DNA from 2 places in the Curtobacterium sp. SP.BCp genome. Region 2 is predicted to be linked to the other one. Evidence: predicted binding sites of a transcription regulator. Region 2 holds the regulator's gene; the other holds the start of a gene.
The links. The regulator HrcA, encoded in region 2, represses chaperone genes, less so after heat shock. The targets are predictions, from matches to a motif close to TTNGCACTCGNNNNNNNCGAGTGCNAA.
Positions count from the first base shown of each region.

Region 1 (15,323 bases), 1.8 Mb from region 2:
CTCGTCGCCGGCGCCGACACCGTGATGCTCGGCTCGCTCCTCGCGGGCACCGACGAGTCCCCCGGTGACCTCGTCTTCGTCAACGGCAAGCAGTTCAAGGCGTACCGCGGGATGGGCTCCCTCGGCGCGCTCCAGACCCGTGGCAAGAAGACCTCGTACTCAAAGGACCGCTACTTCCAGGCCGACGTCCCCTCGGACGACAAGCTGATCCCGGAGGGCATCGAGGGCCAGGTGCCGTACCGCGGCTCCGTCGCGAACGCCGTCTACCAGCTCGTCGGCGGCCTGCGGCAGTCGATGTTCTACGTCGGCGGCCGGACCATCCCGGAGCTCAAGGCCCGCGGCAAGTTCGTCCGGATCACCCCGGCAGGGCTCAAGGAGTCGCACCCGCACGACGTGCAGATGGTCGTCGAGGCCCCGAACTACAGCCGCTGATCGGTCCGCGCGACCGCCCCGGACGCCCCGTTCCTCAGTGAGGAGCGGGGCGTTCGTGCATCCGGGGTGCGGGACGGTTGTGCGGCTGCTCAGCTTTCATCACGGGTCTGTAACGAAACATCCAGGGGTGGATGATCGTCACACGGGCGAAACAGATCCGCTCTAGCTTTCTCGACATCCCACGCGGAGGACACCGCGCTCGACCCGATGCGGTCCGGCCCCCGCGCAGAGAAAGGGCTCCACGGATGATCAGAACCACCCGTGCCACCTCGGCACTGGCAGTGGCGGGGGCGGCAGCGCTCCTGCTCGCCGCGTGTTCCACCACCTCGGGCGGCAGCTCGCCTTCGGAGTCCGCCTCCGGCGGCGCGAAGAAGGACCCGGCCGCGAGCTGCAAGGCTCCGGACTCCCCCAGCACCGACGCGCTGAAGATCGGCACGATCCTGCCGCTCACCGGTTCGCTCGCGTACCTCAACCCGCCCGCCGAGTCCGGTGTGGGCCTCGCGGTCGAGGACATCAACGCGGCCGGCGGCGTGCTCGGCAAGGACGTCTCGATCAGCCCGGCGACGGACTCCGGCGACAGCAACGACATGACCGTGTCGAGCGCCGCGGCGACCAAGCTGGTCAACGCGAAGGTCCCGGTCGCGATCGGTGCCGAGTCCTCGTCCGTCACGCTCAACGTGATCGACCAGCTCACGAGCAACTGCATCGTGGAGATCTCCCCCGCGAACACCGCGACCGACCTCTCGGGCTACTCGTCCTACTACTTCCGGACCGCTCCGCCGGACTCGGTGCAGGGTTCGGCCCTCGGCCAGCTCATCACGGGTGACGGCAACGCCAAGGTCGCGTTCCTCGTCTTCAACGACACCTACGGCACGGGTCTCCGCAACTCGGTGCAGGCCGCGGTCGAGGCGTCCGGTGGCCAGGTCGTCTACGGCGGCAAGGGCAAGGGCCAGGAGTTCCCGCCCGGACAGACCACGTTCTCGTCCGAGGTGACGGCGGCGCTCGACTCGAAGCCGGACGCGATCGTCGTCCTGGCCTTCGACGAGACGAAGTCGATCATCCCGGAGCTCAAGGCGCAGAACGCGAAGATGTCGAGCATCTACATGTCCGACGGCAACACCGCGGACTACTCGAAGGACTTCGACAAGGGCACGCTCGAGGGCGCGCAGGGCACCATCCCGGGCGCCTCGCCGAAGGACGACCTGAAGAAGAAGCTCGCCGCGTTCTACAAGGAGTCCTCGGGCAAGGACCTCGCCGACTACTCGTACGCGGCCGAGTCCTACGACGCCACGATGCTCGCCGCCCTCGCCGCGGTGAAGGGCAAGGGCACCGACTCCGGCACGATCCAGGCCAACATGGCCGCGGTCTCCGGGGCGGACGGTGGCACCGAGTGCTCGACGTTCAAGGAGTGCTCGACGCTCCTCGGGGACGGGAAGGACATCCACTACACGGGTCCGTCCGGCATCGGACCGTTCGACGACAACAACGACCCGTCGAGCGCCTACATCGGCATCTACAAGTTCGACGCGGACAACAAGCCCGTGTACCAGAGCGCCATCCAGGGCTCGGTCTCGAAGTAGGCACGACCAGGTAGGCACGACCAGTACGCGAAAGCGACAGTCCCCCGCAGTTCAACCGCGGGGGACTGTCGCTTTCGCAGTTGAGAGGGCGGATCGCGTCGCGTTCTCGGCATGACCGTCCGCAGGACCGGCCGGGAGGCACGGCGCGCGTCCGGCGGGTCAGGCCGGGTCCGCCACCGGCGCGGCCTGGGCACGACGCCGCGACGACCGTGCCGCGGCGAAGCTGTCCACCGTGAGCACGACGAGCGCCAGCCACACGATCGCGAAGCCGATCCACCGCTCGGGCGGCATCGGCTCCTGCTGCACGACCACACCGACGAGCAGCTGCATCACCGGCGCGAGGTACTGCGTCAGCCCGAGGGTCGACAGGCTCACCCGGCGCGCCGAGGACGCGAAGAGCAGCAGCGGGACCGCGGTCGCCGGGCCGGTCAGCACCGTGACGAGGACGTGCACCCAGCCCTCGCTCGCGAACGTCACACCGCCGCCGAGGCCCGTCACGCCCATGACCACGAGGGCCACCACCGCGATCGGCAGCAGCCACACGGTCTCGATCGTCAGGCCGCTCAGCGCGTCGACCGTCCCGCCGACCCGCTTCTTCACGAGCCCGTACAGTCCGAACGAGAACGCCAGCGCGAGCGAGATCCACGGCACCTGCCCGTACCCGACCGCGATGACGACGACCGCGACGACGCTGATGCCCACGGCCGTCCACTGCGCCGGACGGAGGCGTTCGCGCAGCACGACCACGCCGAGTGCGATCGTGACGAGCGGGTTGATGAAGTACCCGAGCGCAGCCTCGACGGTGTGGCCGGTGGTCGTCGCGGCGACGTACACGGTCCAGTTCACGAGGATGAGCACCGCTGCCAGGCCCATCACGAGCATCACCCGGCGCTGGGCGATCAGTGAGCGGGTCCGGAGCCACGACCGGGTCACGGCGATCGCGACGACGCAGAACACCAGGCCGAAGACGATCCGCCACGCCACGATCTCGAACGCGCCGGCCGGGGACATCGCCGCGAAGAGCAGCGGCATGAGTCCCCACAGCCCGTACGCCACGATCGCCTGGACGACACCGACGGATGCCTCGCTGCGGGCCGGGCGCACGGTCGTCGGTTCATTCACGGAACCATCCTAGGAAGCGGCGCCGACGCTGCGGACCGGCACCGTGCCTCCCGGCAGGAACGCTCGGTGACCACCCGCCGGACCGAACGCGGACGCACGAACGCCCCGCCGACCAGGTGGCCGACGGGGCGTTCGAGGAGTGGGCTGGACTCAGCGCACGACGACCGCGAGGACGTCGCGGGCCGAGAGGACCAGCAGGTCCTCGCCCGAGTACTTGACCTCGGTGCCGCCGTACTTGGAGTAGATGACCTTGTCGCCGACGGCGATGTCCAGCGGGATGCGGTTGCCGTTGTCGTCGACACGGCCCGGGCCCACGGCCACGACCTCGCCCTCCTGGGGCTTCTCCTTGGCGGTGTCCGGGATGACCAGACCGGAAGCGGTGGTCTGCTCCGCCTCGACCTGGCGGATGACGATGCGATCCTCGAGCGGCTTGATGCTGACGGCCACGGTGACCTCTTCTTTCTCGGTACAGACTCGGTACAGATGAAAACCGGGTTGGCACTACGCACAGGAGAGTGCCAACGCCAACTCTAGGGGGTCGTTGGCACTCGGTCAATCCGAGTGCCAACACGGTGGACTCGGTGTGCACCTGGGAGGATCGGAGGATGGACGCCGCCGAACTCGCCCAGCTGCTCACCCCCGAGGGGATGGCCCTGCTCGACCGTACTCCGAGCGTCTCCGACGGCGGCGAGATCGTCCGGGTCGTCTCGCGCCTCCGCGGCGAGGGGCACGACCCCGGGCTCGTCGCCGCCGTCCTGACCCAGGCGAAGCTCCGACAGAAGGCGGGCGCGAAGTTCGGGCCGTTCGCCTCGCGCATGCTCTTCACCGAAGCCGGACTCGAGCAGGCCACCCGGCTGCAGGTCGCCGCGCAGCACGCCGGCCGGTTCGCCGCCGCCGGGCTCTCGCGGGTCGCCGACCTCGGGTGCGGGATCGGCGGGGACGCGATGGCGATGGCCGCGCTCGACCTCGACGTCACCGCGGTGGACCGCGACGAGGTCACCGCGGCGGTCGCGACGCACAACCTCGCGCCGTGGCCGAGCGCCCGAGTGGAGCTCGGCGACGCCGCAGCGTTCGACCTCTCCCGCGTCGACGGCGTGTGGATGGATCCCGCCCGCCGCACCGCCGGACACGGGAACACCCGGCGCCTGGCCGACCCGGACGACTGGTCGCCGTCGCTCGACACCGTGTTCGCCGCCGCGACGACCACCCCGACCGGCGTGAAGCTCGGCCCGGGCACCGACCGCGACCTCATCCCCGACACCGCCGAGGCGCAGTGGGTGTCCGTCGACCGCGAGGTCGTCGAGCTGGCCCTCTGGTTCGGCCCGCTCGCCCGCGACGGGGTCCGGCGCGCCGCGACCGTGATCGGGGCGCACGGGGTCGCCGAGCTGACCGGGGCCGCCGATGCACCGGACGTGTCCGTCGGCGCCCTGGGTACCTACCTCTACGAGCCCGACGGAGCCGTGATCCGCGCACGGCTCATCGGGGACCTCGCCCGCTCGATCGACGGTCGCATGCTCTCCGACGGCATCGCCTACGTCACGTCGGACCGTGCCGTCACGACGCCGTTCGCGCAGGGGTTCCGGGTCGTCGACACCCTGCCGCTCGACGTGAAGCAGCTCGCGGCACGATTGACCGCCGACGACGTCGGCACCGTGGAGATCAAGAAGCGGGGGGTCGACGTCGACCCCGCGCAGTTCCGGAAGCGGTTGCGGCTCCGGGGGCGGCGCGCAGTGACGCTCGTGCTCACCCGCCTGGAGGGACGGCACACCGCGATCCTGTGCGAGCGGCTGGGCGAGGTGGCCGGCTAGCCCCCCCCCCCCCCGGACGCCGCGACGGCCCCCGCGGGTGCGGGGGCCGTCGTCGTGGGCGCGTCGTGTGCGGGTCGTGCGTCGGGTTCAGAGGACGAACGCGCCCGTGGAGCCGAAGTCGTCGGAGTAGCCCGAGCCGCTGCGGGAGGCGATGCCCGCGATGACGATGAGCGCGACGAAGAGGATCCACAGCGCGGTGAACGCCCAGCCGCCGATGATGCCGGCGAGCGCCAGACCACGTCCACCCTCACCGGTCTGCTTGATCTTGCCGAGGGCGACGTGGCCCATGATCGCGCCGGCCGGACTGGTCAGGATGATGATCGGCGGGATGAAGATGCCGGCGAAGGCGAACACGATCGAGAGGATCGAGAGGGTGTTCGTCTTCGGGCGCTGCGCGTAGGGCTGGTAGCCCGCCGCGGCGTACTGGCCGCCGTACGGCTGCTGGCCGTACTGCTGCTGGCCGTACTGCTGCTGGCCGTACGGCTGCTGGCCGCCGTACTGCTGCTGGCCGCCGTACTGCTGCTGGCCTCCGTACTGCGGCTGCCCGTACTGCTGCTGGTTCGGCGCAGCGTACGGGTTGCTCGGCGCGGCGTAGGGGTTCTGCGGCGCCCCGTACCCCGGCTGCTGGCCCGGCGCGGCGAACGGGTTCTCCTGCCCGGGCGTCGCGTACGGGTTCTGCTGCGAGCCGGTCTGCTGCGCGCCGGACGGGTTCTGGCCGGACGGGTTCTGGCCGTACGGGTTCTCGGGCGGCTGCGGGGCGCTCGGCGGTTGCGGCGCGCTCGGTGCTTCACCGGGCGCCGGGGTCGACGTCGGATCGGACGCACGGCTGCCGTCGGACGCACGATCGCCGTCGGGCTGCGGGGCGCCGGAGTACCCGCCGCTCGCCTGCTCGTCGGACTGGCCGGGCCTCGGCCACTGGTTCTGATCGGACACCGCGTCCACCCCTCCCGGCACCCACTCGTCGGACACCGGCCCCCATCGTTCCACACGGAGCCCGAGCCCGTGCAGGACGCCGAGCCGCGCCGCCGGGCCTCAGACCTGGACGGTCGTGACCGGCAGCGTCGAGTCGGCGGCGATCCCGAGGTCGCTCGGCGCGTGCCCCTCGGCGACGAGCCGTGCACCGACTGCGGCGATCATCGCGCCGTTGTCGGTGCAGAGGTCGAACGGCGGGATGCGGAGCGCGACACCGGCGGCTGCGCAGCGTTCGGTCGCGACGGCACGCAGGCGGGCGTTCGCCACCACCCCGCCGCCGAGCAGGAGCCGGTCGACCCCGGTGTCGCGGCACGCGTTCAGGGCCTTCGTGAGGAGCACGTCGACCACGGCCTCGCGGAAGGACGCGGCGACGTCGGCGACGGGGACCTCGCGGCCCTCGTCGCGGCACTTCTCGACCCAGCGGGCAACGGCGGTCTTCAGCCCGGAGAACGAGAAGTCGTACCGGTGCGCCGCCATGTCCTTCGGCAGCGTCAGTCCGCGGGGGAACCGGATCGCCGTCGGGTCGCCGTCCGCGGCAGCCCGGTCGATCTGCGGGCCGCCCGGGTACGGCAGGCCGAGCAGCCGCGCGACCTTGTCGAACGCCTCGCCCGCGGCGTCGTCGATCGTCTCGCCGAGGAGCTCGACGTCAGCCACGAGGTCCCGCACGAGCAGGAGCGACGTGTGCCCGCCGGAGACGAGCAGCGCGACCGTGGGCAGTTCGATCTCGGAGCCGTCCGAGCGCAGCACGTCGGCGCCGACGTGCCCGACGAGGTGGTTCACCCCGTACAGCGGCTTGCCCGTCGCGACCGCGAGCGCCTTCGCAGCCCCGACCCCGACCATGAGCGCACCGGCGAGCCCGGGTCCGGCGGTGACCGCGACGGCGTCCAGCTCGTCGAGGGAGACGCCGGCGCGGTCGAGCGCTTCGTGCAGCGTCGGCGTCATGGCCTCGAGGTGCGCCCGTGCGGCGACCTCGGGCACGACGCCGCCGTACCGGGCGTGCTCGTCCATGCTCGACGCGATGACGTTCGCGAGCAGGGTGTTCCCCCGGACGATGCCCACGCCCGTCTCGTCACAACTCGTCTCGATGCCGAGCACGAGAGGTTCAGTTGTGCTCATCGAGCGCCTCCTGTCCGATCGGCCCGACGGAACCGGTGCCGGGTGCCGCGGGCAGCTCCGCGCGCATCACCCACGCGTCGACGCCGTCCGGCTGGTAGTAGCGGGGCCGCGTGGCGATGTGCTCGAAGCCGAACGCGGTGTACATCGCCTGCGCCACCGGGTTGTCCGCCCGCACCTCGAGGAAGACCTCGTGCACGCCGCGACGACGCGCTTCGTCGAGCAGCTCGGTGAAGAGCACCCTGCCGATGCCGCGCCCACGCTGCTCGGCGGCGACCGCGATCGTCTGCACGTCGGCGACCGGGTTGCCCGCGAGCGAGGACAGTCCGGCGTACCCCACGACCGTCGGCGCCGTGCCCTCTGCCACGGTCTCGACCACGACGTAGTACCCGTGCGGCGAGTACAGCTCGCCGGACATCTGCGACGCCGACCACGCGTCCGTGGGGAACGACACGTGCTCGAGCCACATGATGTCGTCGAGGTCCTGCGGGTGGGCCGGTCGGAGCCGCAACCCGTCGGGGAGGCCCGTCACCGGACGACCCGCTTCGGGGCTCCCGGCATCGTCACGTCGGGGTCGCGCAGGTAGAGCGGGGTGTCGTCGGCGAAGGGAGCGCCGGAGGCGAGACGTTCCGCGGCGAGCGCGCCGAGCCTCCAGGCCGGGATCGCGACCGCGGTGACGCGCTCCCAGGTGACCGCTTCCGGACGGGAGGCGCGGATCGCCTCGTCGAGGTCCGCCGGCTTGGCGAGTCCCGGGCCGGCGACGCGGACGCCGTCGGCGTCGTACGCCGACCAGTAGACCTCGCGCCTGCGCGCGTCCGTCAGGACGACGAAGGGGCCGGGCCGCGGCTGATCGGTCTGGGGCTGATCGGCCTGGGGCTGATCGGTCCGGGGCTGATCGGTCTGGGGCTGATCGGCCGCGACGGCGTCGTGACTCGATAGTGGGAGGAAGGGGACGCCGCGCGCCGCGGCGAAGGTGCGGGCGGCGGCGATGCCGACGCGGAGACCGGTGAACGGGCCGGGGCCCATGCCGGCGACGACGCCCGTCACCTCGGCAGGTGTGACGCCGGCCTCTGTCAGGACCTCGGCGAGGAAGGGTCCGATGACCTCGGCGTGACGGCGGGAGTCGTCGGTGCTGCGGCTCGCGAGCTGCTGCCCGGTCGACGGGTCGACGACGGCGACGGACGTCCCGGCGGAGGTGTCGATCGCGAGCAGCACCCGTCCATCGTAGGCGTCCCCGACGGTTGCTCCATCGCTGTGAGCGGAACGCCGGAACGGCGACCTCCCCACGACGTAGCGTCACCGACATGGAACTGCTCTTCGTGCACGGCGCCCTCGTCCGCGACGGCGACTGGTGGTGGTCGCCCACGGCAGCACTGCTCGACCGCGCTGGCGTCCGGAGCCGTTCGGTCGCCCTCCCGAGCTGCGGCGAAGCTCCGGCGGTGGACGGGACGTCCGGCCTCGTGGCCGATGCGGCCGCGCTCCGTGCAGCGCTCGACGACGTCGACGACCCCGACGGCGCGGTCGTCGTCGGACACTCCTACGGCGGGACCGTGATCGCCGAGGCGGGCCGCCACCGGGCGGTCGCTCGGCTGCTGTTCGTCTCCTCGTACCTCCCGGACGTCGGCACCGCCCAGGGCGCGATCATGGCCGACGAACCGGACCCGGTGTCGATCGGTGACGGGGGCGAGGGGCGGCTCGCGGTCAGCGGGTACGACGCCGCGTCGTTCGGGGCGCGGTTCCTGCAGGACGCCGACCCGGACACGCAGCGGGCGGGCTGGGAGCGGGTGACGGCGCAGGACGCCACCGCCTTCGTCACGCCGACGACCGGTGCGGGATGGCAGGGCGTCGACTCGACCTACGTGGTGTGCACGGAGGACCGGAGCACCACCGTCGGCCTCCAGCGCTCCCACGCAGCGCGGGCGACGCGGTCGGTGGACGTCCCCACGGGACACCACCCGTTCGTCACCCGACCGGACCTCGTGGCGGAGCAGGTGCTCGCGCTGCGGTGACGGGCCTAGAGCCGGACGCCAGCCCAGCGGCCACCGGTACCGGTCACGATGACCCGCCGGGGTTCGTCGGGCACGTCGTCCGGGTCGAGGTCCTCGTCGGCTGCCCGGTCACCGGCGCTGCCCGTCGCCCGGACGATCTCGACGTCGAGCACGTCGTCGGTGATGCCGTCGACGAAGCCGCGACCCCACTCGACCACCACGATCGAGCCGTCCCAGTCGAGGTCCAGGTCGTCGAGCTCCAGCGGGTCCGACAGGCGGTAGGCATCGACGTGCACGAGGTCCGGCCCGCTCGTCGTCGGGTGGGTCCGGGCGAGCACGAACGTCGGGCTGGAGACCTGCCCCCGGGCACCGAGTGCGGCACCGAGGCCCCGCGTGAGCGTCGTCTTGCCGGCGCCGAGGGGACCGGTGAGCACGACGAGGTCGCCAGCGCGCAGGACGCCCGCGAGCCGTGCACCGAGGTCGCCCATCTCCTCCGTCGTGGCGACGGTGGTGTCGAGGAGGACGCGCGGTTCGGTCATCGCTCGCCCCGGAGGTACTCGGCCACGTGCCCCTCGGCCTCGTGCCCCTCGTACACGCGGGGCACGCGCTCACCGATGCGGCAGACGATCTCCTCGCCGATGCTGTCGAGCGCCTCACCCCACTCGAGGACCGTCATCTCCCCGTGCTCCCCCGTGCCGAACAGCGTCACGGTGTCCCCGACCCGGACCTCGTCGTCGCCGACGTCCACGAGGAACTGGTCCATCGCGACCCGGCCCGCGATCGGGTACCGCTTCCCGTTGATCGCGACCTGCACCCGTCCCTGCGCGAGTCGCGGCACACCGTCCGCGTACCCGACCGGGACGAGCGCGAGGGTCGTCTCCGCGGTCGTGCGGTACGTGTAGTCGTACGAGACCCCCGTGTCGACGGGCACGCGCTTCGTCTTCGCGACGGAGGCACGCAGCGTCATCACGGCCTCCAGACCGAGGTCGGCTGCGGAGACGCCGTCCGCGCCCGGGATGCCGAACAGGTTCGCCCCCATCCGGACCATGTCCTTCCGGAACTCCTTGCGTTCGAGCCCCGCCAGCGATGCGGCGACGTGCCGCACCGGGAGGTCGAGCCCGGCGTCCTCGGCCTGCTCGACGGCCTCGTCGAACGCGGCGACCGCGGCGGTGTCCTCGTCGTCCGACGACTCCGCGAGGTGCGTGTACGCGGCGACGACCTCGATCCGACCGGCGCGCTGGGCGTCGAGTGCTGCGGCGACGAGGGCCGGCCAGTCCTCCGGCGTCGCGCCGTCACGGTGGAGGCCGGAGTCGAAGCCGAGGTGCACGCGCGCGGGTCGGTGGTCGACGGCGTCGACGATCCGCTGCAGCTCGGGTACGTTCGAGACCCCGAGGTCGACCGCGGAGTCGATCGCGTCGCGGAAGTCGAGGTCCGGGGCGTGCTGCCACGTGAACACGCGGACGTCCTCGTCGACGCCGATGGCCCGGAGCCGGAGGGCTGCCGGGACGGTCAGCACGCCGATCCACCGCACACCGGCGTCCACCGCGGCGAGCGCGATCGGCTCCAGCCCGTGGCCGTACGCGTCGGCCTTCATGATCGCCATGAGCTCGACCGGTTCCATCCACTCGCGCACCAGGTCGAGGTTCGCCCGGTAGGCGTCGAGGTCGACCGATGCCTGTCGCAGTGACGCGCTCACGTGGTCCTCCGCTCGACGCTGCGGCCGACGCGGGCGACGACCTCGTAGTTGATCGTGCCGATGGCGTCGGCCCACTCCTCGACCGCGGGGTCGCCGTTCGCCGGGTCGCCCCAGAGGACGACCTCGTCGCCGACCTGCACGTCCGCGTCACCGATGTCGACGTGCATGGCGTTCATCGCGACGCGGCCCACGACCGGGAACCGCTGGTCGCCGATGCGCACCGACACGTGGTTGCCGAGCGCCCGGTCGAAGCCGTCCGCGTACCCGAGGCCGATGACCGCGAGGCGGGTGTCGTGCTCGGCGCGCCAGGTGAACCCGTAGCTGGCGCCCTCGCCGGCGCGGACCTGGACGGTCCGGAGCACCGCCGCGGTGACGCGCATCGCGGGACGGAGCCCGAGGTCGGCCGAGGTGCGGTCCGCGAAGGGGCTCAGCCCGTACAGCGCGACACCGACGCGCGCGATGTCCCGGCGGGTCTCCGGCACGGCGATGCTCGCGGCGCTGGCCGCGAGGTGCACCATGTCCGGCACGATGCCGTTCGCCGCGAGGCCGTCGAGCGCACGCTGCAGCGCGGCGTCCTGGTCGAGGTCGTCCGACCGCGAGGCGTTCGCCAGGTGCGACATGAGCCCCTCGACACGGGTGCGGGAGCCGCTGCGGGCGAGCCGACCGGCGGTCTCGAAGAGCTCGGGCCACTCCGACTCGACGGCGCCGTTGCGGCTCAGCCCGGTGTCGACGCACACGTGCACGGCGGGCACCTCGGAGTCGGCCGCTGCCGACAGCTGCGAGACGCTGGAGACGGCCGGCGTGATGCCGTACTGCGCGGCGCGGCGGAAGTCCTCGTCGGGGGCGTGCAGCCACGCGAGGATGCGGGTCCCCTCGTCGATGCCGGCCTCGCGCAGGGCGATCCCCTCGTCGATGTCCGCGACGCCGAGCCACTCCGCCCCGGCGTCCACGAAGGCCCGCGCGGCGTCGGCCGCGCCGTGCCCGTACGCGTTCGCCTTGACGACCGCGATGACGCCGGACGGTGCCACCTGTTCGGCGACCGTCGCGTAGTTCGCGATGAGAGCCTCCCGGTCGACGGTGATCCCGGTGAACGCGCTCACCGCGCGTCACCCCCTCCGACCTGGAGGCGCGGGTGCAGCCGCGCCGTCCGGCGCGGCAACCGCAAGTGGCTGGTCAATCCGACTTCCCTTCGATGATCACGAACGCCGTCGCGATCCCTCCATCGTGCGACAGCGACAGGTGCACGCTCGTCACGCCACGCTGCTCCGCCACCCGCCGAGCACCCTCGTGGAGGGTCAGCGACGGGTTCCGCTGGTCGTCCGCGACGACCTCGAGCTCCTGCCAGCTCAGGCCCGCGCTCGTGCCGAAGGCCTTGATCAGTGCTTCCTTGGCGGCGAACCGCGCGGCGAGCGACGCGGCAGGGCGGGGTTCACCGTCGCGGACGAGCTCGGCGGGGGTGAACAGGCGCGTCCGGAGCGCCGGGGTGCGCTCGAGCACACCACGGAAGCGTTCCAGGTCGACGACGTCCACCCCGATGCCGATGATCACGAGCGACTACTCGACGGTGACCGACTTCGCGAGGTTGCGCGGCTGGTCGACGTCGAGGCCCTTGGCCGCGGCGAGCTCCATGCCGAACATGTGCAGCGGCGCGACCGCGAGCAGCGGCTCGAACAGCGGCGTCGCCAGCGGGATCCGCAGGACCTCGTCGGCGAAGGGCAGCACGGCGGCGTCACCCTCTTCCGCGATGGCGATCACCCGGGCGCCGCGGGCGCGGATCTCCTGGATGTTCGACACCACCTTCGGGTGCAGCGAGCGGCTGTCACGCGGCGACGGCACGATGACGAAGACGATCTGCCCGGGCTCGATGAGGGCGATCGGACCGTGCTTGAGCTCACCGGCGGCGAAGCCCTCGGCGTGGATGTACGCGAGCTCCTTGAGCTTGAGCGCACCCTCGAGCGCGATCGGGTACCCGACGTGGCGGCCGAGGAACAGGACGCTCCGTGTGTCCGCCATCCAGCGGGCGAGGTCCTTGATGCCGGACGCGTCGTCGATGGTCTGCTGCAGCTTCGGGGCGAGGCCCTCGAGCTCGGCGACCTGCTCGGCGATCTGCTCGGCCGTCAGCGTCCCGCGGAGGGTCGCGAGGTGCAGCCCGAGCAGGTACAGCGCGACACCCTGCGCGATGAACGCCTTCGTCGAGGCCACGGCGACCTCGGGGCCGGCGTGCGTGTAGATGACCGCGTCGGACTCGCGCGGGATCGTCGCGCCCTGGGTGTTGCAGATGGAGAGGACCTGCGCCCCCTGCTCACGGGCGTACTTGACGGCCATGAGCGTGTCCATGGTCTCGCCCGACTGGCTGATCGAGACGACGAGCGTGCGTTCGTCGAGCACGGGGTCGCGGTACCGGAACTCGTGTGCGAGCTCGACCTCGACGGGGACACGGGCCCACTGCTCGATCGCGTACTTGCCGAGGATGCCGGCGTACGCGGCGGTCCCGCACGCGATGACGATGACACGCTCGACGGTCGCGAGGCGCTCGGCGATCGGGTCGAGGTCCGTCAGGGTGACGGCGCCGTCGTGGACGCGGCCGAGGATCGTCTTCGCGACGGCCTCGGGCTCCTCGCTGATCTCCTTCGCCATGAAGGACGACCAACCGCCCTTGTCGGCTGCCGAGGCGTCCCAGTTGACCTCGAACTCGCTCGGCGACGCCGGGGAGCCGTCGAAGTGGATCACGTCGACGCCGTCGGGGCGGATCGTGGCGATCTCGTCCTGTCCGATCGCGAGGGCCCGCTGCGTGTACGCGACGAACGCGGCGACGTCGGAGCCCATGAAGTTCTCGCCGTCGCCGAGGCCGACCACGAGCGGGGAGTTCCGCCGGGCACCGACGACGACGCCGGGCTGGTCGGCGTGCACGACGAGGAGCGTGAACGCGCCCTCGAGCCGCTGCACGGCCTGCTGCATGGCGTCCGTCAGGTCCCCGGTCTCGCGGAACGACCGCGCGACGAGGTGCGCCGCGACCTCGGAGTCGGTCTCGCTGAGGAACTCGACGCCCTCGGCCTGCAACTCGCCGCGGAGCTCGGCGAAGTTCTCGATGATGCCGTTGTGGATGAGGGCGAGCTTGCCGCCGTCCGCGAGGTGCGGGTGGGCGTTGCCGTCGGTCGGCCCGCCGTGCGTGGCCCAGCGGGTGTGACCGATGCCGGTGCCGCCGTCCGCGATGGGGTGCGACTCGAGTTCGTCGACGAGCGCCTGGAGCTTGCCGGCCTTCTTGGCCGAGGCGAGGTCCGATGCGGCGTCCACGACGGCGATGCCCGCCGAGTCGTAGCCGCGGTACTCGAGCCGACGGAGTCCACCGAGGAGCACGTCCTGACTGCTGTTGCTGCCGACGTAGCCGACGATTCCACACATGGCCTCGATCCTACGGTCTGCCTGGGCGGTGACCCTGCGAAGCGGCCGGATCGATGCCGTCTCGTCATCTGTCGGTTTCTGCCGTAGTCTGCTGTCCACCACAGACCGGATCAGATTGGGAGAGATGCGCGCCGAACTGAACCCGTACGCCCCCGGTGCCGGCTTGCGGCCGCCGGAACTCGTCGGACGCCAGCCCGAGGTCGACGCGTTCGACCTCCTGGTCGCGCGGTCCCGTCGCGGCCAGACCTCGCGCAGCCTCGTCCTGCACGGGCTCCGCGGAGTCGGCAAGACCGTTCTGCTGAACCAGTTCCGGGCGCAGGCCGACTCGGCCGGCTGGCTCGTGGTCGACGTGGAAGGGCAGACATCGGACTCGGGGCAGCAGACCACCCGTCGGCGACTCGCTCGTGAGATCGCCCTCGCAGCACGCCGTCTGCACCGAGGAAGGGCGCTGACCTCCGCGGTGCGGGACGCGTTGGCCACGGTGAAGGCGTTCAGCGTGCAGTTCGGGGGCATGGGGTTCTCCGTCGACGTCGAGGCCTCGGTCGGGCGCGCAGACACCGGCGTGATCGAGATCGACCTCGAAGAGCTCGTCGAGGACCTCGCGCCCGCACTCCGCGAACAGCAGCGGGTGCTCGCGCTGTTCGTCGACGAACTCCAGGACCTCGAACCCGCGCTGCTCGCCGCGTTGATCTCCGTGCAGCACCGGGCGGGCCAGCGCGAGTGGCCGTTCGTCGTGGTCGGAGCCGGGCTGCCGAGTGTGCCCGGGGCGCTCACCACGGCGAAGTCGTACGCGGAGCGCCTGTTCGACTACCGCGAGATCGGGTCGCTCCCCTCCGGGGCCGCTGCGGACGCGCTCGTCCTGCCGGCGCAGCGGTCCGGGGTCACGTTCGACCCGGACGCGCTCGACACCATCGTCGACGCAGCGGGCGGCTACCCGTACTTCCTGCAGACGTACGGATCTGCCGCGTGGGACCTGGCGGCGGACAAGCGGATCACCCGAGCGGACGCCGACGGAGCCATCGAACGCGGGAACGCCGAGCTGGACAGCGGGTTCTTCCCCGGGCGCTGGGCGAGTGCGACGCCCGCTGAGCGCCAGTACCTCGTCGCGATGTCCGACGACCCTGAGGGTGAGTCCTCGACCGGTGAAGTCGCGAGCCGCCTGGGCGTCCCCGCGAAGGCCACCAGTCAGGCGCGTCAGGCACTCATCGGC
Region 1 is NZ_CP194338.1:3,409,136-3,424,458, forward strand. It holds gene guaB (IMP dehydrogenase) at 1-432, shown strand, start outside; gene ACRQ4C_RS16295 (ABC transporter substrate-binding protein) at 678-2,012, shown strand; gene rarD (EamA family transporter RarD) at 2,172-3,134, opposite strand; gene groES (co-chaperone GroES) at 3,285-3,581, opposite strand; gene ACRQ4C_RS16310 (class I SAM-dependent methyltransferase) at 3,740-4,942, shown strand; gene ACRQ4C_RS16315 (DUF4190 domain-containing protein) at 5,030-5,911, opposite strand; gene tsaD (tRNA (adenosine(37)-N6)-threonylcarbamoyltransferase complex transferase subunit TsaD) at 5,975-7,030, opposite strand; gene rimI (ribosomal protein S18-alanine N-acetyltransferase) at 7,017-7,559, opposite strand; gene tsaB (tRNA (adenosine(37)-N6)-threonylcarbamoyltransferase complex dimerization subunit type 1 TsaB) at 7,556-8,242, opposite strand; gene ACRQ4C_RS16335 (alpha/beta hydrolase) at 8,332-9,036, shown strand; gene tsaE (tRNA (adenosine(37)-N6)-threonylcarbamoyltransferase complex ATPase subunit type 1 TsaE) at 9,042-9,554, opposite strand; gene alr (alanine racemase) at 9,551-10,711, opposite strand; gene alr (alanine racemase) at 10,708-11,811, opposite strand; gene ACRQ4C_RS16355 (holo-ACP synthase) at 11,885-12,259, opposite strand; gene glmS (glutamine--fructose-6-phosphate transaminase (isomerizing)) at 12,266-14,113, opposite strand; gene ACRQ4C_RS16365 (ATP-binding protein) at 14,238-15,323, shown strand, end outside.
Region 1: a site for HrcA is predicted at 3,676-3,702, ahead of groES (co-chaperone GroES). Genes of this name have one in related genera too.

Region 2 (15,323 bases):
TCGTCCTCGCGCCGCCGCTGACGGAGCTGCTCGCCCGGCGGGTCTGGCCCCCGGTGGCCGCGGCGGTCGCGGTCCCCGTGGCTGCGCAAGTGGCGTGCTGGCCGGTGACGATCCTGCTGGCCCCGCAGCTGCCGACGTACGGGGTGCCGGCGAACCTGCTGGCTGAGCCGCTGGCACCGATCATCACGGTGGTGGGCCTCGGCGCGTGCGTCGTCGCGCCGGTGTGGCCGGGCGGAGCGGCGGTCCTCGCCGCGGTGGCGTGGGTGCCCGCGAGCATCGTCGGTCAGATCGCCCGGACGGCCTCGGCGTTCCCCGGGGCCTCGGCGCCGTGGCCGGTCGGACCGGTCGGGGTCGTGCTCGCGGTGCTGGTGTGCGCGGGCGTCGCCGTCGCCGTGTTCGTCGGGACGTCCGTGCGCGTCCGGCTGCTGCTCGTGTCGGCCGTCGTCCTGGTCGTCGGAGTCGGCGCGGTCGGCGTGCCGCGGCTCGTGGTGCGGGGGAGTGTCCCCACCGACTGGACGACCGCGGCGTGCGACGTCGGGCAGGGAGACGCGGTCCTGCTCCGTTCCGCCGGGGCGGTCGCGCTGGTCGACACCGGCGACGAACCGGAACTCCTTCGCGCGTGTCTCGAGCTCTTGCGGGTCGACCGGATCGCCCTGCTCGTGCTGACGCACTTCGACCGTGACCACGTCGGAGCCGTGACCGAGGTCCAGGCTGCGGTGACCACGGCGCTCGTCGGACCGGTCGGACGGCCCGCCGACGACGGTGTGGTGCGGGGGCTGCGACAGGCCGGGGTCGAGGTGCTCCGCGCCGCTGCCGGGACGTCCGTCGACCTCGGAGGCGTCCGCGCCGACGTCGTCTGGCCGCTGCCGACGTCGTCGGAGTCCGGGAACGACGCGAGTCTCGTCCTGCACGTCCGGGCAAGGGACGGCGACGCCGCGACGCTGTCCGCGCTGCTCCTGGGCGACCTCGGCGAGGCATCGCAGCGGCGGATGCGGACGTCGTCCAGCGGAGGAGCCGGGTCCGCGCCGGTCGACGTCGTGAAGGTGTCCCACCACGGGTCGGCGGACCAGGACGCCGGGCTCTACCGGGCGCTCCGGGCGCGCGTGGCGCTGATCGGCGTCGGCGCGGACAACTCGTACGGTCACCCGACCCGTCGGGTGCTCGACGTGCTCGCCGCGACCGGGACCGCCGTCTACCGCACGGACCTCCACGGCACGGTGGTGGTTGCGCCGGGAGTGGACGGGCCGCGCGTCTGGACCGAGCGGTCGCCCGGGCGCGCGTCGGGTGCGCCGCCCGGCACGTCGTCGGACGGTGCCCCCGTCGGCCGGGTCCGCGCGTCGCCGACGGCGTCGCTCGTCGGCCGGTCTCGGACGTCGCCGGTCGGCCGTAGGATCGTCAGCGCGACGGGAGCCCCGCCGTTCGCAGCACCGGAAGGACCGCATGCCCGCCAAGAAGCCAGCGCGCGCCGCCGCGAAGATCGACCAGGTCCCGTGGTCGGGCGTCCGACCGGCACCGGTGGTCCTCGTGACCGGGCCCGAGGCGTTCCTGGCCGATCGTGCGATCAGCGTGCTGCGCGACCTGCTCGTCGGCGAGGACCCAGCGCTCGAGATCCACGACCTCGAAGCCGACCAGTACGCGCCCGGGCTCCTCGCGACACTGGCCAGCCCGTCGTTGTTCGGCGAACCCCGGCTCGTGCGGGTGACCAACGTCGAGAAGTGCACGGACGCGTTCATCACGGAGACGATCGCGTACCTCGAGGGACCGGCGGACGACGTCACCCTCGTACTCCGGCACGGCGGTGGCATGCGCGGCAAGAAGCTGCTCGACACGATCCGCAGCGGGGTCGGCGGCGGCGTCGAGGTGCAGTGCGACGAGCTCAAGCGCGAGACCGACCGCATCGACTTCGTCAACGCAGAGTTCCGGGCCGCCCGTCGCAAGATCGCGCCGTCAGCGGTCCGGACGCTCGTCGCGGCCTTCGCGGACGACCTGGCGGAACTCGCTGCGGCGTGCCGGCAGCTGCTCGCCGACTCCGCCGAGGAGATCACGGACAAGGTCGTCGACAAGTACTACGGCGGACGCGTCGAGACGAACGCCTTCAAGGTGGCGGACATCGCCCTCGCCGGCCGGTCGGCTCCCGCGATCGTGGAGCTCCGGCACGCCCTCGCCACGGGTGAGGCGCCCGTGCCGATCGTCGCCGCGTTCGCGAGCAAGATCCGGACCATGGCGAAGGTCAGCGCGTTCCGCGGGCCGAGCGGGCAGGCCGCATCCGCGCTCGGCATGGCGCCGTGGCAGGTGCAGCGTGCGCAGCGGGACGTCGCGGGCTGGAGCGAGGCCGGGTTGGCGAACGCGATCCTCAGCATCGCCGCGGCCGACACGGCGGTGAAGGGCGGCTCGCGCGACGCCCACTACGCGCTCGAGGTCATGGTCCGCACGATCGCCCGGCGCGGCGAGGACCGCTGACCGGTCGACCCGGCGCACGGCCATCGCTGGTGGTCCTGGCCCGCTGACGTGGTGATGCTCGCCCGTGGCGCGGGTGGGCGGCGGCGTGCGCCCGACCTCGCGCGACGACCTCGAAGCCGACGATGCGCGTGTCGATCGGCGCGCGGAACGTCGCGGCCGATCATCCCCGGTCATCACGCACCACGTATGCGACCAACCAAGCGTCGATCGACCGGTGCATCGTCGAAACGCGCGCGTTTCGTCGCCCCCGCCCGAGGCCCCCCGCCCGCGCCGCCACACCCCGCGAACGACGAAGGCCCCACACCGAACGGTGCGGGGCCTTCGAGCAGGAGTCAGTCTCAGAGAGCCGAGACCTTCTTCGCGATGGCCGACTTGCGGTTCGCGGCCTGGTTCTTGTGGATGACACCCTTGCTCACGGCCTTGTCGAGCTTCTTCGACGCGAGGGCCAGGGCCGCGACGGCCTTGTCCTTGTCACCCGAGGCGATGGCCTCGTTGGTGTGGCGGATGTGCGTCTTGAGCTCCGAGCGGTACGCCTTGTTCCGCTCGGTGGCCTTGAGGTTGGTCTTGATGCGCTTGATCTGCGACTTGATGTTCGCCATGCGTGTTGCTCCTGTTCGTCTCTACGGGTGGTCGCGACCGCTGGGTAGAGGGGCCCTTGGTCGCATCGCGTTCCACCCGTGGGCGGGGAACGCGGAAGCCAGCCACCAACACTACCAGGAGCAGGCCCAGCGGCCAAAGCCCGACAGGCCGCGAACCGCCGCACGCCGACCACGACGACACGGCACCCGGACCGGCCGAAACCGCCCGGCAACACGCGGTCGCTACCGTGGCGAGCATGCCGTCCCTCGCACCACGCATCGACACCGTCCCCGCCTCCGGCATCCGGAGGGTCTTCGAACAGGCCGCACTGCTCCGCGCGGACGGCACGGACGTCACCATGCTCGTGATCGGCGAGCCCGACGTCCCGGTCGCACCGCACATCGGCGAGGCCGCCCGTCGCGCGTGGTCCGAGGACCGGACGGACTACACGCCGAACGGCGGCATCGCCCCGCTCCGGCAGGCGATCCGCGAGAAGCTCCTCCGTGAGAACCGCATCGAGGTCGACCTCGAGCAGGTCTGGATGACGATCGGCGCGACGCAGGCGCTGTTCCAGGCGATGACGCTCGTGCTCAGTCCAGGCGACGAGGTCCTCGTGCCGGACCCCGGCTACACGACGTTCACGATGAACGCGCACATCCTGGGCGCGACACCGGTGCCGTACCAGCTGACGCCGCAGCACGGCTTCGAGCCGGACCTCGCGGCACTCGAGGCGAGCATCACCGAGCGGACGCGGGCGATCATCGTGAACTCGCCGTCGAACCCGCTCGGCTCGGTGTTCGGCGAGGACACCCTGCGCGAGCTCCTCGCACTGGCGAAGCGGCACGACCTCTGGGTGATCAGCGACGAGGTCTACGAGTACTTCACCTACGGCACCCGCCACGTGAGCATCGCTGCGCTCGACGACGACGACCGGGTGTTCTCGGCGTTCTCGCTGAGCAAGACGTACGCGATGACGGGGGTCCGGGTGGGGTACCTCGTGACGCCGAAGAGCCTCGGGCCGACGATGCGCACCACCCAGGAGGCGATGATCAGCTGTGTCGCCGAACCCGACCAGTACGCCGCCCTGGCCGCGATCGTCGGGGACCACTCGGCGGTCCGTGACGCCCGGGAGCACTACCGAGCGAACCTCGAGGTGGCGAAGGAGGTCCTCGACGCCGCTGGTGTCCGCTACCTCGACCCGCGCGGCGCCTTCTACCTCTGGGTCGACGTCTCGCACGCTTCGGGAGGGGACGTCGCCGAGTGGGCGCTCGCGCTGCTGCACCGCGAGCACGTCGCGGTCGCGCCGGGGAGCGCGTTCGGGCGCACCGGCGAGGGGTGGATCCGCATCTCACTGGCCGCGACGGCGGAGGACCTGCGGAGCGGCCTGGGCGCGCTGCCCGCACCTGCCACGGCGGCCGTCTGACGAGACGGCGCGAGCAGCCGGCCATCGCCACCGCCCGAGGACACGGCGCGAGCCGCCGTGACGGCGACCATCCGTCGGCCTGGAGGCGCGGTGCGGGCCCGCCCCGCGCCTCCAGGCCGTCCTGCACAGCGTCCAGGGCCGCGCCCCGTCTCCACAGAGCGGCCCGCGGTGCGCGCCGCCGGCGCGCGGACGTGGGACAATCGTTCGACCGTCCCGACCCCTGAGGAACCGTGAGCCCACAAGCATCCGCGCCGCTCGAGCCCGCCGCGACCCCGGCCGAGGCGATCCGCAACTTCTGCATCATCGCGCACATCGACCACGGCAAGTCCACGCTGGCCGACCGCATGCTGCAGATCACCGGCATCGTCGAGGAGCGGGCGATGCGCGCGCAGTACCTCGACCGCATGGACATCGAGCGCGAGCGCGGCATCACGATCAAGTCCCAGGCCGTCCGCATGCCGTGGGAGCTCGACGGCAAGACGTTCGCGCTGAACATGATCGACACGCCTGGGCACGTCGACTTCTCGTACGAGGTCTCACGATCGCTCGCCGCGTGCGAGGGCGCGATCCTCCTCGTGGACGCCGCGCAGGGCATCGAGGCGCAGACGCTCGCCAACCTGTACCTGGCGCTCGAGAACGACCTCGAGATCATCCCGGTCCTCAACAAGATCGACCTCCCCGCAGCGGAGCCGGACAAGTACGCGGCCGAGCTCGCGCAGCTCATCGGCGGCAAGCCGGAGGACGTGCTGCGCGTCTCCGGCAAGACCGGTGTCGGCGTCCCCGAGCTCCTCGACCGCGTCGTCGGCACGGTCCCGCCGCCCGTCGGCACGGTCGACGCCCCGCCCCGCGCGATGATCTTCGACTCCGTCTACGACAGCTACCGCGGCGTCGTCACCTACGTCCGCATGGTGGACGGCACCATCTCGCCGCGCGAGAAGGTCCAGATGATGTCCACGAAGACGACGCACGAGATCCTCGAGATCGGGGTGTCGTCGCCGGAGCCGAAGCCGACGAAGGGCCTCAGCGTCGGCGAGGTCGGCTACCTCATCACCGGCGTGAAGGACGTCCGCCAGTCGAAGGTCGGCGACACCGTCACGAGTGCGCAGAAGCCCGCGACCGATCCGCTGGCCGGCTACACCGACCCGAAGCCGATGGTGTTCTCGGGCCTGTACCCGATCGACGGCTCCGACTACCCGGACCTCCGCGAGGCGCTCGACAAGCTCAAGCTGTCCGACGCCGCCCTCGTGTACGAGCCCGAGACCTCCGTGGCGCTCGGGTTCGGGTTCCGCTGCGGGTTCCTCGGCCTGCTGCACCTCGAGATCATCACCGAGCGCCTGAGCCGCGAGTTCGGCCTCGACCTCATCACCACCGCCCCGAGCGTGATCTACGAGGTCACGAACGAGGACAACTCCGTGACCGAGGTCACGAACCCCTCCGAGTTCCCCGGCGGCCGCATCGTCGAGGTCCGCGAGCCGATGGTGCGCGCGGCCATCCTCGCGCCGAAGGACTACGTCGGCGCGATCATGGAGCTCTGCCAGTCGCGCCGCGGCTCCCTCCTCGGCATGGAGTACCTCGGCGAGGACCGCGTCGAGATCCGCTACGAGATCCCCCTCGGCGAGATCGTCTTCGACTTCTTCGACCAGCTGAAGAGCAAGACGCAGGGCTACGCGTCGCTCGACTACGAGCCCACGGGCGACCAGGCGGCCGACCTCGTCAAGGTCGACATCCTATTGCAGGGTGAGCAGGTGGACGCGTTCAGTGCGATCGTCCACCGCGACAAGGCGTACGCGTACGGCACGCTCATGACCGAGCGACTCCGCAAGCTCATCCCGCGGCAGCAGTTCGAAGTGCCGATCCAGGCCGCCATCGGCGCACGCATCATCGCGCGCGAGAGCATCCGGGCGATGCGCAAGGACGTCCTCGCGAAGTGCTACGGCGGTGACATCACCCGCAAGCGCAAGCTCCTCGAGAAGCAGAAGGAGGGCAAGAAGCGCATGAAGATGGTGGGTCGCGTCGAGGTGCCGCAAGAAGCCTTCATCGCGGCGCTCTCGGGCGACGTCGAAGAGAAGAAGAAGTAGCGGCTCAGCGGGTGCGCTCGGCGCGCGCCCGCAGGGCTGCCAGGCAAACGGCCGGGAGGCACGCGGCGGCCAGTCCCGCCAGTGCGGTCCGCCAGGTGCTCCACTCCGTCATCGCGACGAACGTGGTCTGCTCGCTCGCCACCACGGACGCGACGGCCGCGCCGAGGGCGAGCAGGACCGCTCCGCCGACGAGCCAGGGGACGACCGGGCGTCGGCGGGAGCGTCGGACGACGACCACGAGCAGCGCGCCGAACAGCAGGACGCCGACGCCGATGCTCGCGACGGCGACCTGCGCGAGCAGGGTACTGACGACCGGGTACCGGTCGACGGGGAGCTCGCTCGTGTACCGGACGGGGAGCGCGGCGCTCGCCTCGTACCGGTCGAGGGCGAGCCGCGCGATGACCGCGATCGCGAAGGCGATCGCGGTGAGGGTGCCCAGCGTCCGCGGGGTGCGGCCGGTCCGAGGTCGGGGGACGGCGGTCGCGGTGGGCACGGACCGACGATAGCGGTGTGGCGGGAGCGATCCGAGCCTCCAGTTCGGGGTTCGCCCGTCAACCTCTGTGTCGTCATCGCGAGGAGGCTGGTCGGCATGCGTTCCCGCGGCAGCTGGGTCGTGACGGTTCGCACCGCCGAGGAGGCTGGTCGGTATGCGTTCCCGCGGCAGCTGGGTCGTGACGGTTCGCACCGCCGAGGAGGCTGGTCGGTATGCGTTCCCGCGGCAGCTGGGTCGTGACGGTTCGCACCGCCGAGGAGGCTGGTCGGCATGCGTTCCCGCGGCAGCTGGGTCGTGACGGTTCGCACCGCCAAGTAGGCTGGTCGGCATGAGTTCCCGCGGCAGCTACCGGACCGCCCTGACGTACGGCGCGGTCGGCGCGACCCAGGCGTCGGACCTCATGACGTACCCGCCGGAGGGCTTCACGCCCACCGAGTCCCGCGCGCGGATCGGCCACGGCGACGCCCGCTTCGAGACCGCCGTGACGCAGGCGTTGTCCTGGCAGATCCAGGAGCGCAGCGGGATCCGCGTGCAGGTCGACGACCAGCCCGACGACGACGAGGTCCGCTACAACCCGGTGACCTTCGACGAGCACGGCGTCCCGATCGCCCCCGCGTCGATCGGCACATCGAAGGTCGAACGGTTCGCGCCCGACGGCACGCCGCTGTTGACCGCGGGGACGACCGCGACGCTCACGATGCACGCGTTCGGGCAGACCGTGCACGCGCCGGTCCGGGTCGTGTCGATCATCGACGAGACGGACCGGAAGGGCTTCGCGTACGGCACGCTCGAGGGCCACCCGCTCTCTGGCGAGGAGTCGTTCGTCGTCGAGCGCACGTCGGACGGTTCGGTCTGGCTGCAGTTGCGGCAGTTCTCGCAGCCGGCGAGCCGGAAGTGGCGCCTCGTGGAGCCGCTGCTCCGCCGGCAGCAGCGGGTCATGGCGGAGAAGTACCTCGCGGCGCTGCGCGGAGACTGACCCCTCCGCGCCTGACATCGCCCACGCCGAGACTCCGCTCGGCGGACAGCTCCGCGGCCCGGACAGCGCGCAGGTGTCCGCGGAGCGGAGTCTCGGTGGCCGCCCGGGCCACTGCCCGTCAGCGCAGGGGCGCGAGCGCGGCGATCGCGTCCTCGATCAGCTGCACGTCCTGCACGCAGTCGCGCGCGACCGCGACCGCACTCGTCGACCGGAGCGCCTCGACGTCGTAGACGCCTGTCGCGACCGCCAGGAACGGGATGCCCGCCACGTCGGCGGCCTCGCCGTCCCGCGGGGTGTCGCCGACGATCACGGCCCGCTCGCCACGGAGCGCAGCGGCAGCACGTCCGGTCACGCCGGCTCGGTCGACCTCTTCGTCGCCGAAGAACGAGTGGGCCCAGTCGAACGCCTCGAGGTCGAACCCCGCGCCACGAAGCTTGACGCGTGCCCGGTGCTCGGAGTTGCCGGTGAGCAGCCCGTTGCGCCAGCCCAGCACGGCGAAGCGTCGGAGGAGGTCGCGGGCACCCGGCGCCGGCTTCCGGTGGTCACCGGCACGGAAGCGTTCGTCGGTGAGGTCGCGCAGGTGCCCGGACACGGTCGGGATGAGTGCGTCGTCGAGGTCGTGCGCCCGGACGTGCTCGGCGATGAGGCCGGCGTCCGTCCGTCCGTGCTGGTGCCCGACGCGCAGGGTGAGGTCACGGCCGACCGCCCGCTCGAGCGCCAGGTGGTACAGGTTGCCCGGCGAGGAGGCGTTCAGCACGAGGGTGCCGTCGATGTCCCACAGCACCGTGGTGGGGACGGTGTGGTGCTCCATGCCTCCATCATGACCGAGAATGGAGTCCATGCCGAGCGCCCTGCCGATCGCCGATCCTGCTCCGTCGGACGGGCTGATCACCCCCGGACCGGGAGCGGGTGACGTCCCGTTCGGCGTCTACGTGCACGTGCCGTTCTGTCGGGTCCGGTGCGGGTACTGCGACTTCAACACGTACACGGCGTCCGAGCTGCGCGGGGTCCGTCGTGACGACTACGCGGGCCACGCGGTGCAGGAGATCCGCTTCGCCGCCTCGGTGCTCGAGCGCTCCGGTGTCCCGCGTCGTCCGGTGTCGACGGTGTTCTTCGGCGGTGGGACCCCGACGATGCTGCCGGCCGACGACCTCGTGATGATCCTCCGCGCGATCGACGAGACGTGGGGCATCGTGCCCGGCGCCGAGGTCACCACCGAGGCGAACCCCGACTCGGTGGACGGCGCATCCCTGCAGACGCTCCGCGAGGGCGGCTTCACCCGGGTGAGCTACGGCATGCAGTCGGCGGTGCCGCACGTCCTCGCCACGCTCGACCGCACGCACGACCCGGAGCGGGTGCCGCTCGTGGTGGACCTCGCGAAGCAGCAGGGCCTCGACGTGTCGCTCGACCTCATCTACTCGACGCCGGGGGAGTCCCTCGCCGATTGGCGGACCTCGCTCGACGCGGCGATCGCCTGTGCGCCCGACCACGTCTCGGCGTACTCGCTCATCGTCGAGGAGGGCACCGCGATGGGGCGGATGGTCGCCCGGGGCGAACTGCCCGCTCCCGACGACGACCTCGCCGCCGACATGTACGAGCTCGCCGACGACGTCCTCGGTGCGGCCGGGTACTCCTGGTACGAGGTCTCGAACTGGGCACGGGGCGAGGCCCACGCGAGCCGCCACAACCTGTCCTACTGGAAGGGTCACGACTGGTGGGGCGTCGGCCCGGGCGCGCACTCCGCGGTCGCCGGCACCCGCTGGTGGAACGTCAAGCACCCGGCCGCGTACGCGAACCGGGTGCTCGCGGGGGAGTCGCCGGCAGCCGGCCGCGAGACCCTCGACGACGAGACACGGTACGTCGAGCGCGTGCTCCTCGCGGCGCGGGTCCGCGGGGAGCTCGCCACGTCGGAACTCCGCCGGGAGGCCCGTGGCCGCGTCGCCGGGCTCATCGCACGTGGTCTCGTGGACGGCTCGGCCGCGGTGCGCGGTCGGGTCGAGTTGACCAGGCAGGGCCGGCTGCTCGCGGACGCGGTGGTCCGCGAGCTGCTCGACTGAGCCCTCGGCGCCCGGGTGATCCGCTACTGCTTGATGAACTCGATCGACAGCGGGTACTTGTAGAAGCGGCCCTGGTTGGCGGCGATCGCGGCGAGGATCGAGAACACGATCACGAGCACACCCAAGATCGGCAGCAGGATCAGGCCGATGAGGATGATCGAGAGCAGGCCGCACACGACTCCGGCGATCGCCGCGGTGATGTGGAAGTTCAGTGCCTGGCGAGTGTGTTCGCGCACGAACTGGCCCCGATCGCGCAGCACGAGGTACGCGACGATCGGCACGAGCAGGCTGAAGAAGATCGCGCCGACGTGCGTCAGGGTCGCCCAGAGTCGCTGGTCCTCGGGGCTCATCGGCTGGGGCGCCTGGTAGTTCGGCGGGTACTGGGGGCCGCCTGGGCCGCCGGGCTGCTGTCCGTAGGTCATGCGGGAAGCGTACCGACGAGCGCCGACGGACGTCCCGTGTTGTCGGCCGTCGGGCGTAGGATCAGCAGTCGACACACGAGAGTGCCAACGCGAACGGAAAGGGGATCGAGTGGTCAGCGAACGCAGCCTCGAGGTCCTCAAGGCCATCGTGCGGGACTACGTCGCTTCCCGCGAGCCGGTCGGGTCGAAGTCCATCGTCGACCGCCACGCCTTCGGGGTCAGTGCGGCGACCATCCGCAACGACATGGCCCAGCTCGAGGACGAGCAGCTCATCGTCGCCCCGCACACGTCGTCCGGACGGGTACCGACCGACAAGGGGTACCGGGTGTTCGTCGACCACCTGGCCGCCGCCCGCCCGCTCTCCAGTGCACAGCGTCACGCGATCGAGACGTTCCTCGGTGCGTCGGGTGACCTCGACGACGTCCTCGGCCGCACGGTCCGCCTGCTCAGCCAGCTGACGAACCAGGTGGCCCTCGTGCAGTACCCGTCGATGGTGCGCGCCCGGGTGCAGCACGTCGAGCTGGTCCGGCTCGGTGACACACGGCTCATGGTCGTGCTCATCACCGACACCGCGCGCGTCGAGCAGCGCGTCGTCGAGAGCGACGTCAGCCTGGACGAGTCGGCGCTCACCGAACTCCGCACGGTCGTCAACGGCGCCACGGTGGGGCTGCTCCTGCAGGACGTGCCCGGGGCGCTCCGGGCGGTGCCGCAACAGCTCCGCCCCGACGTCCAGCCCCTCGCCGGGGTCGTCGTCGCGACCCTCATCGAGCAGGTGGCGGCGAACCGCCAGGACCGCCTGCTCATGGCCGGCGCGGCGAACCTCGCGAAGAGCGAGTCCGACTTCTCCGGCGGACTCTTCCCCGTGCTCGAGGCGATCGAGGAACAAGTCACCCTGCTCCGACTGTTCGGGGAGATGCAGGTGGACGACATCGCCGTGGCCGCGCGCATCGGGGTCGAGAACGCCGAGTACGGCCTCGACGCCACGAGCATCGTCGCGGGCGGGTACCTCGCCGGCGGCGAGGTGGCACGGCTCGGGGTGCTCGGGCCGACGCGGATGGACTACGGCAGCAACATGGCCGCCGTCCGGGCCGTCGCACGGTACCTGTCCAAGCTCCTGGGCGAACATTGACCGGCCCGCACCGCGATCGGCGCGACCCACGCGCACGACCCGCACCGGGCCTCCAGACCGACCGAACCGAAACTCTCTGAGGGATACGTGGCAGACCACTACGACGTCCTCGGCGTCCAGCCGGACGCCTCCGATGCCGACATCAAGAAGGCCTACCGTCGCCTGGCGCGGGAACTCCACCCGGACGTGAACCCCAGCCCGGAGGCCGCCGAGCGCTTCAAGGACGTGACGCACGCGTACGACGTGCTGAGCGACCCCGAACAGCGCCGTCGGTACGACGCCGGACCGCAGGCGGACAGCCCGTTCGGTGGCGGGGCCGGTGGCTTCAGCGACATCTTCGACGCCTTCTTCGGTGGTGGTGGCGGCGGTCGGGGCTCCGGTCCCCGCAGTCGTGCCGAGCGGGGGCAGGACGCCCTGCTGCGCATCGACGTCGACCTCGACGAGGTCGTCTTCGGCACCCACAAGGAGGTCGAGGTCGACACGGCCGTCCTGTGCGAGACCTGCCACGGCTCGTGCTGCGCGCCGGGCACGAGCCCGCGCACGTGCGACATCTGCGGCGGCTCCGGCCACATCCAGCGCCAGGTCCGTTCGCTCCTCGGCAACGTCGTCACGAGCGCGCCGTGCGGCACCTGCCGCGGCTACGGCACCGTGATCCCGAACCCGTGCCCGACGTGCCAGGGCCAGGGCCGCGTGCGTGCCCGTCGCTCGATCCCGGTCGACGTGCCCGCCGGTGTCGACTCCGGGCTGCGCCTGCAGATGCCGGGTCAGGGCGAGGTCGGTCCGGCCGGCGGCCCCTCGGGTGATCTCTACCTCGAGATCCGGGTGCGGCACCACGACGTCTTCAGCCGCGACGGCGACGACCTGCTCGCGACGCTCGAGGTCGGGATGACCGACGCGATCCTCGGCACCACCGCGACGATCGACGGTCTCGACGGGCCGGTCGAGCTCGAGATCCGTCCCGGTGTCCAGAGCGCGGACGTGCTCGTGCTCAAGGACCGCGGCGTCACGAAGCTGCGCGGCGCCGGGCGCGGTGACCTCCGCGTCGGCGTGCAGGTCGTGACGCCGACGAAGCTCTCGCACAAGGAACGCCAGCTGGTCGAGCAGCTCGCGAAGTCGCACAAGGCGACGAAGCCGCAGCTCGCCCGGTTCCAGCAGGGCATGTTCGGCAAGCTCCGCGACCGCTTCTTCAACTTCTGATGGCCTCGCTGTACCTCGTGCCCGCGCTCGACGGCGTGACCGTCGGCGACCAGGTGTCGCTGGGCGGGGCGGAAGGCCGTCACGCGGTGTCGGTCGCGCGGGTGCGGGTCGGCGAGACGCTGCGCCTGGGCGACGGGAACGGCACCGTGGTGACCGGACCGGTGGTGACCACCGACCGCGACGCCCTCGTGCTCGAGGTCACGGCGGTGGACGTCTCCCCGGCGCCGTCGCCCACGCTGACGCTCGTGCAGGCCCTGGCCAAGGGCGGTCGCGACGAGATGGCCGTGCAGGCGTCGACCGAGATCGGCGTCGATCGCATCGTCCCGTGGTCGGCGGCCCGCAGTGTCTCCCGGTGGGAGGGGGCGAAGGTCGAGAAGGGCCGTGCGCGGTGGGAGGCCATCGCGCACGAGGCCTCGAAGCAGGCGATCCGTCCGCGGGTGCCGGCCGTCGAGGCGCCGGTGACGACCGCGCAGCTCGTGGGGACCGTCGGCGTCGGACGGGCGGTGCTCGTGCTCGACCCGGTCGGCGACGTCCGGCTCTCCGCGTGGGAGCCGCCGGCCGACGTCGAGGACATCGCGCTCGTCGTCGGGCCCGAAGGCGGCATCGACGGCAGCGAGTTCGACCGGTTGGTCGCCGCGGGCGCCGTGCGGGTGCGACTCGGCGACACCGTGCTCCGGACCTCGACCGCGGGTCCGGCGGCACTGTCGATCCTCCAGACGCGGCTCGGGCGCTGGTAGGCCCGCCGTCGGCGGCGCGTTCTACGATGGGGACATGAGCACCAGCACGCCCAGCGTCTTCTCGAAGATCATCGCGCGCGAGATCCCGGCGATCGTCGTCGCCGAGGACGACCGCGTCATCGCGTTCGAGGACATCGCGCCGAAGGCTCCCGTCCACGTGCTCGTCGTCCCGAAGACCGAGCAGTACCGCAACGTGACGGAGCTCGCCTCCGGGGACCCCGACCTCCTCGCCCACGTGGTCGCCACCGCGCAGCGCATCGCCGACGAGCGTGCCGGCGGCCAGTACCGTCTCGTGTTCAACACCGGCGAAGCAGCCGGTCAGACCGTGTTCCACGTGCACGCGCACGTACTCGCAGGTGAACTGCAGGAAGGCACCCTTGCCGGATAACGAACCACTCGAGCAGGACGCCACGTCCGAGCTCACCGTCGACGGCATCGCCATGGTGCAGCTGCTGGGTCCGCAGGACCGGCTGCTCAAGACCGTCGAACGTCAGTACCCCGGGGTCCGCGTCGTCGTGCGCGGCAACGAGGTCAGCCTCACCGGCCCGGAGCGCGACGTCGCCCGCGCCCGAGCCCTCGTCGACGAACTCGTCGGCATGGTCAAGCGCGGTCAGGACATCGGCCCTGCCGACATCCCGATGTCGGCGCGCATCCTCGACGACGACCGCAAGCCGTCGGACACCTTCGGGACCCCGATCGTGTCGAGCCGGGGCAAGTCGGTCCGCCCGAAGACCGACGGCCAGCGGGCGTACGTCGACGCGATCGACGCGAACACCATCACGTTCGGGATCGGACCGGCGGGTACCGGCAAGACGTACCTGGCGATGGCGAAGGCCGTGCAGGCGCTGCAGCGGCGCGAGGTCACCCGCATCATCCTCACGCGTCCGGCGGTCGAGGCGGGCGAGCGGCTCGGGTTCCTGCCCGGCACGCTCACCGACAAGATCGACCCGTACCTGCGGCCGCTGTACGACGCCCTCAACGAGATGATGGACCCCGAGCTCGTGCCGAAGCTCCTCGCGGCCGGCACCGTCGAGGTCGCGCCGCTGGCGTACATGCGCGGGCGGACGCTCAACGACTCGTTCGTGGTCCTCGACGAGGCGCAGAACACCACGCCCGAGCAGATGAAGATGTTCCTCACGCGCCTCGGGTTCGGGTCGAAGATGGTCGTCACGGGTGACATCACCCAGGTCGACCTGCCCGGCAACCTCTCCGGGCTCCGGCTCGTGACACGGATCCTCGACAAGGTCGACGACATCCACTTCGCCCGCCTCGGCAGCGAGGACGTCGTCCGGCACACGCTCGTCGGGCGCATCGTGGACGCGTACACCGTCTACGACGAGGAGCGCCTCGCCGAGCAGGCCGGATACCGTCCCGGCGGTCGCGGCTCGGCAGCGGAGGGCAACCCCGCCGGCGTCAACCGCGCGGAGCGTCGCGGCCGTCCGCCGCAGGACCGGCAGCGCTCCCCGTACCCGCAGAACGACTCCCGAGGAGGGAACCGGTGAGCATCGAGCTCAACAACGAGTCCGGGGTGGAGGTGGACGAGGCCGCGATCCAGCGCCTCGCCTCCTTCGCGCTCGACGCGATGCACGTCCACGCCGACGCGGAGCTCGCGATCGTGCTCGTGGACGAGGGCGCGATGGAGCAGCTGCACGTGCGGTGGATGGACGAGCCCGGTCCGACCGACGTCCTGAGCTTCCCGATGGACGAACTGCGCCCGGGCACCGAGGACGACCCGACGCCCGCCGGACTCCTCGGCGACATCGTGCTCTGCC
Region 2 is NZ_CP194338.1:1,547,032-1,562,354, forward strand. It holds partial or broken gene ACRQ4C_RS07485 (ComEC/Rec2 family competence protein) at 1-665, shown strand, start outside; gene holA (DNA polymerase III subunit delta) at 1,441-2,460, shown strand; gene rpsT (30S ribosomal protein S20) at 2,799-3,059, opposite strand; gene ACRQ4C_RS07500 (pyridoxal phosphate-dependent aminotransferase) at 3,296-4,462, shown strand; gene lepA (translation elongation factor 4) at 4,693-6,540, shown strand; gene ACRQ4C_RS07510 (hypothetical protein) at 6,545-7,033, opposite strand; gene ACRQ4C_RS07515 (DUF1990 family protein) at 7,362-8,009, shown strand; gene ACRQ4C_RS07520 (HAD family hydrolase) at 8,128-8,820, opposite strand; gene hemW (radical SAM family heme chaperone HemW) at 8,849-10,066, shown strand; gene ACRQ4C_RS07530 (DUF4870 domain-containing protein) at 10,090-10,488, opposite strand; gene hrcA (heat-inducible transcriptional repressor HrcA) at 10,598-11,617, shown strand; gene dnaJ (molecular chaperone DnaJ) at 11,705-12,814, shown strand; gene ACRQ4C_RS07545 (16S rRNA (uracil(1498)-N(3))-methyltransferase) at 12,814-13,551, shown strand; gene ACRQ4C_RS07550 (histidine triad nucleotide-binding protein) at 13,586-13,939, shown strand; gene ACRQ4C_RS07555 (PhoH family protein) at 13,929-15,053, shown strand; gene ybeY (rRNA maturation RNase YbeY) at 15,050-15,323, shown strand, end outside.